2 regions of the Pelotomaculum schinkii genome follow, and region 1 is predicted to be linked to the other one. Evidence: riboswitches for the same ligand, from Rfam matches in the RefSeq annotation. Region 1 holds a riboswitch; the other holds the start of a gene.
The links. Region 1 has a riboswitch for molybdenum cofactor ahead of Psch_RS11110 (formate dehydrogenase accessory protein FdhE). Riboswitches for the same ligand answer to the same signal wherever they lie in the genome.

Region 1 (7,350 bases):
TGAAGTTCCCCGCTTTGAAAAAGATCCTGGGCTACATGATGACGCCGCTGCTGATCCTTGGCATCGTCCTGCCCAGCCTGCACCAATCCTCCCTGGGTTCGCTCTACATCGTTGCTATTGATAAGCTCTACCCACTGTGGTGGTCCATGCTGATCCCGTTCTTCTTCGTCTGGTCCGCTTTCTTCCTGGGGCCGGCCATGGTCACCGTTGAAGGCACCCTGGCGTCGAGAGCCTATGGACGTCAGCCAGAGTTGCCGGTATTTCAAAGCATGACCAAGCTGACCATGTGGATGATGATCATCTACTTTATAGTCAAGATGATCGATCTCAACTACCGTGGTGTGTTCGGGATGGCCTTCAACGGTTCTTACGAAAGCAACATGTTCTTAATCGAGATGATTGTCTTTGTCCTGCTGCCGATTTTCATGTATGCCATCCCCTCCATCCGTACCAAGCTGTGGGGGGTTGTAACGGCTTCTCTCCTGGTGGTAGTTGGTGTTGTGTTTAACCGCATGAATGTGGTCTTCACCGGGATGGCCAAGAGCGTGGGCGGCAGCTACTTCCCGAGCATCTGGGAATTCCTGATTACCATCGGCATGTGGAGCGCGCTGGCCCTGGCCTACCTGTTTATCGTAGAGAACTTCTCTATCCTGCCCAAGGAAGAGCATACTCACAGCACGCACACCAGCTACGGACCAAGCTTCCATGCTTAAATGCCAAGCAAAAGTGTCTTTTTTGGCGGGGGGATCACATCCCCCCATTTTTTCTTGTTTGTCCAAGCATGCTTACTTGTTTTATAATAAACAAAGAATGTACGCGATATAAAATACAAATACCGGAGATGGATATTATGCACGAATGGGCGCTGGCGGAATCCATAATCGTTACCGTCATGAAAGAATCCGAAAAAGAAAAACTAAGCAAGGTTTTTAAGGTTACGGTAAAAATCGGTGAATTACAGTCGATTGAACTTGATATTTTTAAATTCGCCCTGGAAAATATGGTTGAATTGTACAAACCTCCTGTGGACCTGGAAAATATTTACCTGGAGATAGACAGGTGCATCCTCAAGTGCAAGGTCTGCGGCAATATTTGGAACTACCGTGATACTCCCAAAGAACTGGCAGAGGACGAAAAAGAAGCTATCCATTTTGTGCCCGAAGTTGCCCATACTTATATGAGGTGCACCCAGTGCGGCAGTCCGGATTTTGAAATACTGCAGGGGCGCGGCGTGTGGATCGATTCAATAGAAGGGGAGAAATAATGGATCCAAGACTAAATATTATTAATAAAAGGTTGGGAAACATCAACAGGATCATTGCTGTCTCTGGCGGCAAGGGCGGCATCGGCAAAAGCCAAACCGCGGCAGCCCTGGCGCTATATCTGGCTAGTCAGAATTACCGGGTGGGTCTTTTGGATTTGGATTTTTGCGGTCCCTCTTCTCACGTAATCCTGGGGATTGAAGGGGTTTCCCCAGAGGAAGACATGGGCATCATACCACCGCTGGTCAACGGTATTCGTTTCATGTCAATCACGTTCTTCAGCGGTGGTCAACCTTCTCCGCTGCGCGGCGGAGAAATCTCCAATGCCATCATTGAAATACTGGCCATAACCCGTTGGGAGTCACTGGACTTTTTAATTGTTGATATGCCTCCCGGCACCGGTGACCCAACCCTGGATGTAATCCGCCTGATGGAGAGGGTTGAGTTTCTCCTGGTCACAACACCGTCACGGGTAGCCCGGGAAGTAATGAAAAAGGAATTATCGGTATTGAGGGAACTCCGCATCCCGGTCATCGGAGTCCTGGAGAACATGAAAATAAAAAAGGATTCCCCCGCCGGAGAGGCTCTGGCCGGCTTAAAGGTCCCCTTTCTAGGTTCAATTGACTTTGATGAAGACCTTGAGGAAGCCCTGGGTGACACTGATAAACTGCTGCATACCAATTTTATCAAACAGTTGGGCCAAATACTGAGCAATTCGAAGATCATATAATAAATTGAAATCGCACCTGCATCGGCTGGTATTTTCATGATACGTGGCGCCGCCATAGCGGCCCCTATAAACGCACCTGCGAGGATCTGCTGAAAATGGATCAAGAGAACAGCAAAAAAGTATTTGTTATCGGCGTTGGCAACCTGCTTCTGGGTGATGAGGGCATTGGCATACATCTCATCCGGGAGATGAAAAAGGAGCTTTTGCCTCGTAATGTCGAACTGGTCGATGGTGGCACCGCCGGGATTGACCTGCTGTACTGGCTGGAAGAAGCAGATTACGCTATCATAGTTGATTGCGTTGAAGCCGGGGCAGTGCCAGGAGCTATTTTTCGTGTTCCCGGAGATGAGCTGCTTATTGAATCCACAGGCCAGCTCATCTCCCTGCACGATATTAATCTTAGCGAAGTATTATTATTAGCGACTAAAATGAATAAGCTTCCCCCTACGATAATTTTTGGTATCCAGCCTGAGGTTATCGGTTACCAAACCGAGCTGTCACCAACCCTTCAAAACACACTCCCCCGTTTGATGCAACTTATAAAAAAGGAAATATTAAAAATTTTTGCATAAAAAATATTTTGTATTATTGTAATTTAGAAGGAATTTTAGATATTTAGTGGAAAATTATCATTATATTTCTCCGAGCCGGGTTATAACCTAAGCAATTGGTATGGTTTACCGGCCGTTAGGGTGCACCGGGAAACTGTTGGGCCTCCCATTGTGGAAAGGAGATCTCCTAAGCAAAGGTAAAACTTTGTCCTTTTCACATTGGACAAAGTTTTTTTGCTTTTAGAGCTATTGATATAGCTTTGCAATAATTAATGTTTTTTGAAAAATATCATTATGTTTCTCCGAGCCAGTTACAACCTAAACAATTGGATGGTTTTCTGGCCGTTAGGGTTCACCGGGAAACTGTTGGGCCTCCCATTGTGGAAAGGAGATCTTTAAACAAAGGTAAAACTTTGTCCTTTTCACGTTGGATAAAGCTTTACCTTTATGTTTTTAGAGGTATTTATCCATTCTAAATCTTATAAATAGCGCTACTAGAGTCTTATCCGTAAGGGGTCCTCTTTAAAGAAATGGTTAGTTGGATTTTGGCAGCCTAAATGCGGCCAAATGTGAAGCATGGTTCATATACAACTGTTTAAAGGGGGTGCATATATAAACACATATAACTTGTTGAGTATTTTGTTAATTCATTCACAAGGAGGGTTCTGGAAAACTCATAGAAAGTGAGCGTTTAGAATGACAAACAATACGGTTCAGCAAATGCTTATTGATTTCAACAAGGAGTTTACAAAGATTGTTCTTCCGGATGATGCAGTTACGGTTGTTAGGCCGCAGGCTGGGTTATTAAAGTCGTTAAGGGAAAATGATGTGCCTATAATAAAGGTCTGCCCACCGCAGGCAAATGCGGATATGTTTTTTGATGTTTTAAAAGACGTTGCAGGCATCGTTGTAAAGCATAAACCGGACTTGGAGGGTGATATAAACAAAATTTTAAGCGCTTTACCGGCTGCCGCTGAGGCAAGAGAACTTTTTGTTATGCAGGCCTTCACACCTGGTACAAACCTGCTGGAATCTTTCAATGAGGAATTATCCCCTGAAAGCTTAGGCTTTATCTTAAACCATGTGGTCAAACCGTTTATGAAGCAGTACGCACGTAAGGTCTCTACTTTTTTTGCCCCTGAACAATGGCTAAAAGGCGCCTGCCCGGTTTGCGGCGGCAAACCCACCCTGGCACTGCTTGAAAAGGAAGAAGGGAAGAGATATCTGTACTGCGGTATGTGTGAGGCAAGATGGAGATTCCAGCGCCTGGGCTGCCCTTACTGCTCCAGTAATGAATCGCGGTTCTTCAGCGTGGAAGGAATGGAGCAATACCGCGTTTATTATTGCGACAACTGTCACGGCTATATAAAAACTCTCAATGAGGCCATGATGTTTGACAGCAGCAATTTGGATTTATTCTGGGAAGACATCAATACTGTCCACCTGGACCTATTGGCGTTGCAGGAAGGCTATGTTAATCAACCAGTTGAAATTACTGCAGCACAGCCAACGTCATAACACCCAGCGTCGGGGATCCCAAAATGATGATCCCGGAATAAAAAGCTTTCATCTGCAACGTGAAGAAGTCTAGAAATAACACCTTAAATCAAAGCAGAAACCGGAGGTGTAACGATGTCAAAGAGTGTCCTGGTGGATATTACCAGGTGTATCGGCTGCCGCAGCTGCATGGTTTCGTGCAAGTCATGGAACGACCTGCCGGCCGAGCCGAGCGAGTTCTCCAACAACTGGGACAGCCCGGGGAAATTAAGCGCCGATACCTGGACCAACGTAAGCTCCTATGTGCTCGAAGAAGGCGACCAGCTCAAGTGGCGCTTCGTTAAAAGACAATGCATGCACTGCAATGAGCCAGCCTGTGAGTCGGCGTGCTTTACCCACTCATTTGTCAAGACTAAAGAAGGGGCGGTTATTTACAAGCCTACCGAACTGAATGAGGACTACTGCGTCGGCTGCCGCTACTGCATGATCGCCTGCCCCTTTGACGTACCCGGCTTCCAGTGGGATAAGGCTCTTCCGTACGTGCAAAAGTGCCGTTTTTGTTACGACCGCACGAAGGAAGAAGGACTTGAGCCGGCATGTGTAACGGCATGCCTCACAGGCGCCTTAACCTACGGGGAAAGGGATGAAATGCTGGCACTGGCACAGGACAGGATGAGCAAAGACCCCAGGTACATTAAACATATCTACGGAGAAAAAGAATACGGCGGTACTTCCTGGCTGTATATATCGGATGTACCCTTTGATCAAATCGGCTTCAAGACGGAAGTATTCAACCGCCCTGTAACGCAAAGGTCAATCCCCTCCTTGACCTGGGATGTGCTCAAGTGGACTCCCTACATCTTCGTCGGTTGGGGCGCCCTCCTGACCGCCATGCGGGCTTATACCAAGAGACGGGCTGAGGTGCATAACGAGGAAGACTTGTACGGGCCTGTCGATCCCAAAGAATAGAATTTTAGATAAATGGAGGTGAGAATGTATGTATGGAAGGAATTGGAGCTTTAGAATTACCTGGTTCAGAATACTGTTGATTATGTTAATGCTTGGCGCTGTGGCGGCTGCCCTGTACCGTTTTGTCTTCGGTCTGGGAGCGGTCACCAACTTGAGCGACCAGTGGCCCTGGGGCCTGTGGATCGGGTTTGACCTCCTGTGCGGTATCGCCCTGGCGGGCGGCGGTTTCAGCACGGCGCTGATTGTACACGTCCTGCACCGGGATAAGTACCTGCCCATTGCCCGGGCCGCGCTTTTAACTTCCTTGCTTGGCTATATTATCTCCCTGGTCAGCCTTTTCCTGGATATCGGACGTTGGTATAACTTCTGGAGGCCTTTCTTCTACTGGGGTTTCCACTCGGTATTGTTCGAAGTGTTCTGGTGTATTTCGCTGTATACCACTATCCAGGTCCTGGAGTTTGGCGACATCTTCTTCGAGAAGGTGAAATTTCCGGCTTTAAAAAAGCTCCTGGGGTACATGATGACGCCGCTTTTAATCCTCGGTATTGTTCTACCCAGCCTGCACCAGTCCTCACTGGGCTCGCTCTACATCGTTGCGGTTGATAAGCTGTATCCCCTGTGGTGGTCCATGATCATACCCTTCTTCTTCGTCTGGTCCGCCTTCTTCCTGGGGCCGGCCATGGTCACTATTGAAGGCACCCTGGCGTCGAGGGCTTACGGACGGCAGCCGGAACTGCCTGTCTTTCAAAGCATGACCAAGATAACCATGTGGATGATGATCATTTACTTTATCGTCAAGATGATCGATCTGAACTACCGTGGCGTTTTCGGGATGGCCTTCAACGGCTCTTTCGAGAGCAACATGTTTTTAATCGAGATGATTGTCTTTATCCTGCTGCCTATTTTCATGTATGCCATTCCTGCCATCCGCACCAAGCTGTGGGGTGTTGTTACGGCTTCTCTCCTGGTGGTAGTCGGTGTAGTGTTCAACCGCATGAATGTGGTCTTCACCGGTATGGCCAAGAGTGTGGGCGGCAGCTACTTCCCGAGCGTCTGGGAATTTCTCATTACCCTCGGTATGTGGAGCTTCCTGGCGCTGGCCTACCTGTTTATTGTTGAAAATTTCTCGATCCTGCCCAAGGAAGAACATACTCACAGCACACATACCAGCTATGGCACAGGCTTCAATGTTTAATAACAAACAACGCATTAAATGAATTGAGAGATATTCATTCGGCAGTTTTGGCCGATACGTAATAAAATCAATAGATTCAGGAACTTTGAGGGGAAGAGCTGGAATGCTTGAAAAACTATTTATTTCGTTTATTCTAAAGTAAAGGAGGTTACTATTAACTAATATGAAAAAATATATTAGCCGCCGTGATTTCTTTAAATATTTGGGAGTAGGCGCAGCCGGAGCGACTTTATCCGGAGCGACTTTATTTGGAGGAGTCGGCGCAAAACCTGCTTTAGCTGGAGAAAATTTGCCTAGTTTTGAGTTGGGTACTTTTAAGTTAAAGAAAACCAAAGAAACTGCTTCTGGCTGTCCTTATTGCGGATGTGGTTGTAGTACTATTGTTTATTCAGAAAACGATAAGGTGGTTTTTATTGAAGGGGATCCTGATAGTCCTATTAATGAGGGGGCTTTATGTCCAAAAGGGGCAGCTCTTCCGGATATCCATAACTTTGTAAATAAAAAGCGTCAGCGTGTACTCAACCCGAATCGGTTAACGGAGGTTCTTTACCGTGCCCCCGGCAGCAACCAGTGGGAAGTAAAAGACTGGGATTGGGCTATGCCTGAAATCGCTAAAAGGGTAAAAAAGACCCGGGATGAACACTTTGAAGAAAAAGACGCTAATGGTGTCACGGTTAACCGCACCATGGCCATTTGCCAGATGGGCAGCGCAAATATTAACAACGAAGAAGACTATTTAATTAATAAGCTCATGCGGGGAGCCCTGGGTGTGGTTGATCTTGACCATTGCGCCCGTCTCTGACACGCCCCAACCGTAGCCGGTCTGGCTAATACTTTTGGTCGGGGAGTAATGACTAATAGTTTTACTGATTATAAGAATACAGACATATTTTTAATTATTGGATCCAACCCGGCCGAAGCTCACCCCATGGCCATGCGTCACATTGGCAAGGCCCTGGCAAAAGGAGCCAAAATGATTGTCGTTGACCCGAGGTTTACCAAAACAGCGGCCAAGGCAGATATTTACGTTCCTTTGCGTCCGGGGACAGACATTGCCTTTCTTTACGGTCTGATTAACTACGCCGTTGAAAATGATCTTTACCAACACGAGTACGTGCATAACTATACCAATGCTTCTTACTTAAT
Region 2 (7,350 bases), on a different contig from region 1:
CCCTGTTCCGTCAGAATATTCCCTTGTTTTTATATAATACGTTTGGCCGGCCTGAAGACTAACTATAATCCTGAAGTTGTAATTGTCTCCACTATCATCATCATATTTAATAAAATTTTGATTGCTATCATACAATTCCCCGATTGTATCTATTGAACCTAGACTTTCAATAATATATGAACCACTCACTGCCGGAGTGAAATTGAAGCAATCAACATCATTAGCGTAGTCAATCCATCCTTGAACTGTTGAGCCAATATCAATTGCTGTTGAATCTGCAAAGTCATTGCCATAGTCGTCAGTTCCTAATACTAGTTCTTCTACTGCATTTAATATATTATAATCGTTTGCTCCTCCGATTGCATAAATCCGGTTGCCCGCAGCCGCTGCCGCCAGTAAATGTCTGGGTGTTGGCATACTTGCTGTTGTTCTCCACGTATTTGTTGCTGGGGTATACTCTTCTACCACGTTCCGGCTATTATCATCGTAGAAGTATCGTCCTCCCATTGCATAAATTTTTCCGTTTGCAGCGGCCGCCGACAGTCCGAATCTCGGCATCGGCATACCTGTTTTTGCCGTCCACGTGTTTGTTGCGGGATTATATTCTTCCACTGTATTTAAGCTGTTATAACCGGTATCATTAAAACCGCCTATAGCGTAAATCTTCCCATTGACAGCCGTCACCGCCAAATAATTTCTTGCTGTAGGCATACTTGCTTTCGCCGTCCAGGTATTTGTGGCAGGATTATATTCTTCTACTGCATTTAATAATCCGCTGTTATTTCCACCTATCGCATAGATCTTCCCATCTACCGCTGCCGCTGCTAACAAAAACCTTGATGTGGGCATACTTGCTTTTACCGCCCAGGTATTTGTTGCCGGATCATATTCCTCTACTGTATTTAACTTGCCGTTATAATTACCGCCGCCTATGGCATATATCTTCCCGTTTACTGCTGCAGCAGCTAAGCCGTCCCTTGGTGTAGGCATGCTTGCTTTTGTAGTCCAGGTATTTGTCGCAGGATCGTATTCTTCTACTGTATTTAAATAGCCGCTACTGCCTTCGCCGCCTATTGCATATATCTTCCCGTTAACCTCTGCTGCTGCCAAACGAAATCTTGGCGTAGGCATGCTCGCCTTAATATTCCAGATCTCTCCGGAGTACAGGCTGTATTCGCCAGCGGTCTGATAAATTGTATCCGAGACGGTAGGATTGCCATAAGCAAGCTCTTTATCTATGGTTTCGCCATATACTGAATCAGTTACTGAAATGTCCTCGTATACTGAATCACTGACTGATATGTCGTTATTATCTTCTCTGATTAACGTTTCACTCTTTTCCGGAATGGCAGTTGATGCCGCGCTGCCGCAGTTGATCTTGTTCCCATCGCTTACTTGATTGAGCAGACTGGGCAGTTTATCGGAGGTTTGTATTATTATCTGTTTGAGCCCCTCCGCAGCGGCATTTTTGCATGCTCCCAGTATCAGCGCGGCTTCGGCTGATACAAAGGCGGCTGACTGGGATGTCCCGCTGCTCATACCATGCCTGTCGCCGGGTGTGGCGCTGACGATATTCTCACCCTGAGCTGAGACATCTACCGATGTCTCACCATAGTTTGAATAGCCTGATAAATTTCCGTCTTTGTTGATGGAGGCGACTGTGATAATGTTATTCTCGCCGTATGACGCCGGGTAAACCGGACTGGTGTCGATATCGGCATTGCTGTTGCCTGCCGCGCATACGAAGAGCATGGTGGAATTTGCAATGGCTTCTTTTAAGGCCGGGTTGTCGAAGCTTGTCCCCCAGCTGCAGTTTGCGATTTTTGCGCCGTTTTTTTCAGCGTACTCAATGGCTTCAATGATGTCGCTGGTATAGGCCGTACCGTTTTTAAATACTTTCAACGGCAATATCTTTGCTTCAGGCGCTGCCCCGGCAATGATACCCGCGAGATGTGTCCCGTGCCATTCGTCGTATTCCCGGCCATGCCTGTGTACTTCGTTGTTATCGTCACTGAAGTTCCAGCCGTTTGTGTCGTCGATGTAGCCGTTGCCGTCGTCATCGGTCCCATTGCCGGGCGTTTCGCTTTTGTTTGTCCAAATTCTCTGCGATAACTCCTTATGGGTGATGTCTATTCCTGTATCCAATATGGCGACTATGGCTCCCTCTCCCTGGGATTTTCCCCAGGCGGCTTTTATATTGACGTCAGCCATGTTCACCGGCGTTCCGGCATTGGCTGTATTTTTCTGCGCTTCTTTTTTTGCTTGGTAGGTTGTTAGCCATTGTTCTACCATCGGGTCATTGGGCGGAAGTCCTTGCAGGAATTCCGGCAAGTTTTCTTCTCCCGGCCGGGCGCTAGCTTGTCCAGCTTGATTGTCCGGACTCTCATCCTGTTGCACTGCATCAGTTATGTCCTGCTCGTTTTGCTGTGCATCTATTTCCGCATCCAGCGATGCTGCCGTCAGCTCATAATCAGGCTGAATGTATTCAATTTCGCTTTCTGCATTTTTACTTTTTACTTTCGCTATGAAATCTTCTTTCCTCATCTTTGTTTTTGTCGTTATGACATTAAAGCTTTTAAACTTGCTGTTGTTGATATTTCTTATTTCTTTCAAATCTTGACCTAAAGAAACGGCCAGACTGCCCTTGCTTTTGCCGCTTTTGTATTTAACGATAAAGCGGTCGGTTTTATACTCGTTCAGATCTAACGGGCAAAGAGGGTCAAACTGCATTTGCGCGTAAACTTCATCGGCAACATCTTGGTCTAAATTGCCATTCTCGTCCCTGCCGGCATATACATCTTCTTGTATGCTTGGAGCGCCGGTTTCATTGCTTTTTTGGTTCTTTTCATTTATGCCGTTATAATTTGCATTGACCGATAACGGCAGAGACGTTGTTGTAAGAGTTAGAGACAGTGCCAGAAACAAAGAAAGAACCATCTTCATTACTGCTTTTTTCAACTTTTCTCCCCCTAAAAAAATATTAGTAGACCACATGCTTTTTGGGTAATAAACCCTATATCGCATTAATAAAACCTTGCTTTGGAGCCGTTAGACACCTCCGCCGGCTGTATTGCGCTTTTTCGATTTATTTTATTAAAATGATGGTTTTGGAATAAAGAATAAGCCCTTCATTGCGAAATAAATTGCAATGAAGGGCTTTATAAACCCCAACATATACTATCCTTTCCACAATGGGAGGTACGACCGTTTCCGGTACGCACCCTGCCGGTCAAGTTACCCTAGCCAACATGGCCATAGGTAAAATGACTTCGGATAATGTTTATCATTTGGGCGTTATAAAACAATCTGTCACCATTAATGGTAATAACAGGCATATTAAATTGCAAGAGCAAATAATGTTACAATTTGTCATTTAAGCCAATGGCTTACTAATAAGAACTGCCGGCATTGTTGCCGGCTAAATGGGAGCAGTCGTTGAAAAGCGTAAGAATTCCGTACTCCCAACCGGTGAAGTCAAGGATACTCAAAGACCCGTTATGAAGTCCCAGCCGCCAGTATTTACCCAAATCCATTTCCAGAACGCTGCCCACGATGCTTCTGATTGGACCCCCGTGGGACACTACCGCTATCCGGCCGTCGCTGTGCCGCGCTATAATCTCCTTGATGGCGTTAACGGACCTTTCAATCAATTCATTGTAGGTTTCACCGCCCGGGATCCTGATTGAAAACGGGTTTTCCCACCATTGTTCTATTTCACCGGCAAAAAGCTCTTTTATTTCTGCAATGGTTAACCCTTCCCAGGCTCCAAAATTCAGCTCTCTTAGTGCGGGGACAGTCACAATGGACATGCCGTGCCGGCTGGAGATAATTGTTGCTGTTTCACGCGCTCTGACCAGGTCGCTGGCATAAAACGCGTCAAGCTTCAGTGCCGCCAGCCGTTTACCCAGGCTAACCGCCTGCCGGCGGCCACGCTCCGACAACGGTATGTCGGTCACTCCCTGGAACTTCATGGTGTTATTCCACTCTGTTTCCCCATGTCTGATTAAGTACACACGGCAGCTCATTTATTCTCTCCCTGTACTATTGCTTTAAGAGCCAGCAACAGCTTCTCGTTTTCCGGGCGAGTTTTTACTGCCAGTCGCAAAAAACGACCGGCCAGCCCGTTAAAATCAGAGCATTCCCTGACCAGCACCCCCTGCCTGCCCAGCAGTTCGGTTAATTCAAATGAAGTGAACCCGCTGCCGGCAACATCTGCCAGGATAAAATTAGCGGCTGCGGGCAGTGGTTGAACACCGGGCAGTGAGGCAAGCTGTCCGAAAAGAAATTTCTTTTCACAGTTCACTATTCGGCAGGTATCCCGCATGTGTTGGTAATCCATCAAGCCGGCTACGCCGGCAACCTGGGCCAGTACATTAACATTCCAGGGGTCCCTGGCGGCGCTCATGCGGGACAGCAGTTCCCCGGGCCCGGCTATCGCCCCCAAGCGCAGACCGGGGATGCCAAAGAATTTGGTCATGGAGTAAAGGACCGCCAGGTTGGGTTGTTGTCCGGCCATTTTGATAACAGAAAAAAGCTCCCGCCTGGGGACAAAATCCATAAACGCTTCATCTATGAGGACCATAACACCGTGCAAACACGCTTTTTCAAGAATGGTCAGGATTGTTTTGCGGCCGGTTAACCGCCCGGTGGGGTTATTGGGGTTGCACAGAAAAAGGAGGTCTGCGTCAGGCAATGAGGCGATGATCTCGTCAACCGGAAGCCTGAAGCCGTTTTCTTCGGGCATGGGCAGTTCAAGCACTTCACCCCCCTGGCACAAGACCGCAAGGGCATATTCACAAAAAGTCGGTACCGGGATAAGCGCCCTCCTGCACCTCAGCACGCGGACTAGCAGGTAAACCAGTTCAGCTGCCCCGTTACCCATCAGCAGCCTTTCTTCTTTTATCCCCAGATATTTTGCCAGTTCAGACTTGAGTTCAGTGCAGTCCGGATCCGGGTAGGCGGAAATCAGGTCAAGGTTTTTCGATATGGCTGAAAGCGCCTTGCGGGAGGGTCCAAGAGGATTGATATTGGCGCTGAAATCCGTAATGTCTTTGACCGGCAGACCGTACTTACGGGCGGCTTTATTCAGGTTTCCGCCGTGTGTGTGTTCCAGAGGCAACTTGCATGACTCCTTTCAAAATGAAACAAGCGCCTGTATATTGGCAGCTAGAAAACAGAATGAAAGCCGCAGGTCCACCGGAGTATGGGGTAAGCTGCCAGGAGCAGGACCACCTCAAGCAGTTCATTGATAAACCCGTAGGTGTCACCGGTTAACCCGCCCAACTCCTTGACAATCTTTTTGCCTGCCAACCAGGCGGCAAAAGCCGCCAGCGCCACCAGCCAGGCCCCCTGCAGCCCTAGAATCAATGCGACCGCAACAGCGGTAATAATGGTTGAGCCTGCCAGCTCCCTGCTGCCTGACTGTACGGCATAAACTTTTCCGAGCCCATCCGGTCTGGCATAAGGAAAGGCTATAACAGCAATGGCCATGCCCCACCTGCTTATCGCAGGAAGGACCAGCAGGACTTTAAATAAAACACCGTCCGGAAGCTCGAGCAAGAGGTTGTATTTCAATAACAGCAGGCATATTACTCCGATAACGCCAAAAGCTCCTACCCTGCTGTCCCGCATAATCTCAAGCTTTCTTTCCCGCGGCCGCCCGCTAAAAAGGCCGTCAACACTGTCCATAAAGCCGTCCAGGTGCATGCCGCCGGTCAGGACAACCATACCAACGACAATCAGTGCAGCCTTGATCCCCGCAGGGAATAAAAATCCTGCCCCCCATGCCAGAGAGGCCAACAGGCCTCCTAAAAACAATCCCACGGCAGGGAAATAAAGGGTGGACCGGCCGCAAGCTTTTTCGTCAAAATCTACATTTGGCAGGGGCAGTCTTGTTAACTGATAAAAAGCTAAAAGGATACTTTTCAAAACGGCCTCCCGGTTTGAAGGGGTATTATTTGAAGGTACTATTCAGGGGGTAGTTGTCCAAACGGGCACCATTTATCACAAAAATATACTATAAAGGATTTCTACAGATACTGTTGCTGAATTCCCCTGGAACCAGCCATGTTTTTCAATCATCTAATACCAATGAAAATGTACACTGGGAAGTGACAATGGGGAGACATATGTCACGTCATCTGCCTCACTTGTCTCAAGAATGTTGCTCGAAAAGGCTCGACTTGCGGGCTTGGGGTTATCCGGAGCGAGCGGAGCACCTGGGTGCGTTCCTTAGCGCGTGCGTGGCTTGCATTAAATCTTGAATAGCGCGTAACTACCGGGTGGCTGTCTGTATATGCGGTCGGTATGACGCTCTTGTTTCACAAATGTAGAATTGCAAAGAGAGCGGAGGATAACCCCAAGACCACTACCCCAAAGGCTTTTCGAGATCTAGTTAACAATGATCCTTATTTAACTACCAGGAGTTCTTATATTTTTCACAGCTCTCGATCAGTCTTCTGGCCGTATCTGGACAGCCGGCAAAATGCAGATGAACGTAGGATGCCAGAATATTCGCAGTTATTACTCCGTCCTGCCAGGCAGTTTGCTCTCCCCATTTGGCCAGCCGGTAGGCTCTTTGATATTCCCGTCCAAGCTCCAACGTCGAATAGTGAAACTCATGGCCGCGCAAAGAAACGCCCCGGCTGCATATGATGTTGTCATCCAGGGCTTTAGCGGTGACGTAACCAAGACCTGCCCGCTTTTGCCCCATCCTGCAGCAGCCGTCAATAAGGCCTGCCGCGGGGTACTTGCGGTTGTTAAAGTCCACAATGGATGTGGTCAGGTACATTAAGCCGCCGCACTCAGCATATACGGGCATGCCGGAGGTGACCGCGGCTTTCAGGTCTTTCTGGAAGAGGGTGTTGCGGGACAGTTCTTCAAGAAACATTTCCGGGAAGCCTCCCCCTATATAGAGGCCATGCAGGTCGGCAGGCAGTCCTTGCCCGCTCAGTGGACTGCACGGCGCCAGTTCAGCGCCAAATGCTGTGAGCAGGTCAAGGGCGTCCTGGTAATAAAAATTAAAACCCCGATCCTGCACCAGACCCAGCCTTACCCGGCGCTCTCCAGGCATATCCGGGAAAACACGCCTGCCAGGTTTCGGCAAGTTTACTGTTTCCCCCGCCAGGGCGATTAGATGTGCAAAATCGATCCCTTCCTCCACAGCTTGCTGCATTGCTGTCAAGTGTTCCGGCAATCTTGATTTTTCCGTGGTTGGCAAAAGCCCCAGGTGTCTTTCCGGGAGCTGAATATCCGGTTGACGGTAAACATAGCCGACAACAGGGATCCGACAGTTAGACTCGATTGCTTCTTTTAATATCCGGTAGTGCCTCAGGCTGGATACGCGGTTAA

Region 2: linked by a shared signal. The riboswitch ahead of Psch_RS01695 (Kelch repeat-containing protein) and the one ahead of Psch_RS11110 (formate dehydrogenase accessory protein FdhE) in region 1 are both predicted to bind molybdenum cofactor.

What each region holds. Positions count from the first base shown of each region.
Region 1 covers NZ_QFGA01000002.1:20,591-27,940, forward strand. The annotation lists gene nrfD (NrfD/PsrC family molybdoenzyme membrane anchor subunit) at 1-713, shown strand, start outside; gene hypA (hydrogenase nickel incorporation protein HypA) at 851-1,264, shown strand; gene Psch_RS11100 (P-loop NTPase) at 1,264-1,992, shown strand; gene Psch_RS11105 (HyaD/HybD family hydrogenase maturation endopeptidase) at 2,088-2,564, shown strand; molybdenum cofactor riboswitch at 2,621-2,741, shown strand; molybdenum cofactor riboswitch at 2,832-2,950, shown strand; gene Psch_RS11110 (formate dehydrogenase accessory protein FdhE) at 3,240-4,061, shown strand; gene Psch_RS11115 (4Fe-4S dicluster domain-containing protein) at 4,176-5,009, shown strand; gene nrfD (NrfD/PsrC family molybdoenzyme membrane anchor subunit) at 5,038-6,204, shown strand; gene fdnG (formate dehydrogenase-N subunit alpha) at 6,368-7,350, shown strand, end outside.
Region 2 covers NZ_QFGA01000001.1:329,724-337,073, reverse strand. The annotation lists gene Psch_RS01695 (Kelch repeat-containing protein) at 1-2,958, opposite strand, end outside; molybdenum cofactor riboswitch at 3,164-3,287, opposite strand; gene cobC (alpha-ribazole phosphatase) at 3,390-4,025, opposite strand; gene cobD (threonine-phosphate decarboxylase CobD) at 4,022-5,119, opposite strand; gene cobS (adenosylcobinamide-GDP ribazoletransferase) at 5,167-5,928, opposite strand; gene Psch_RS01675 (cobyrinic acid a,c-diamide synthase CobB) at 6,416-7,350, opposite strand, start outside.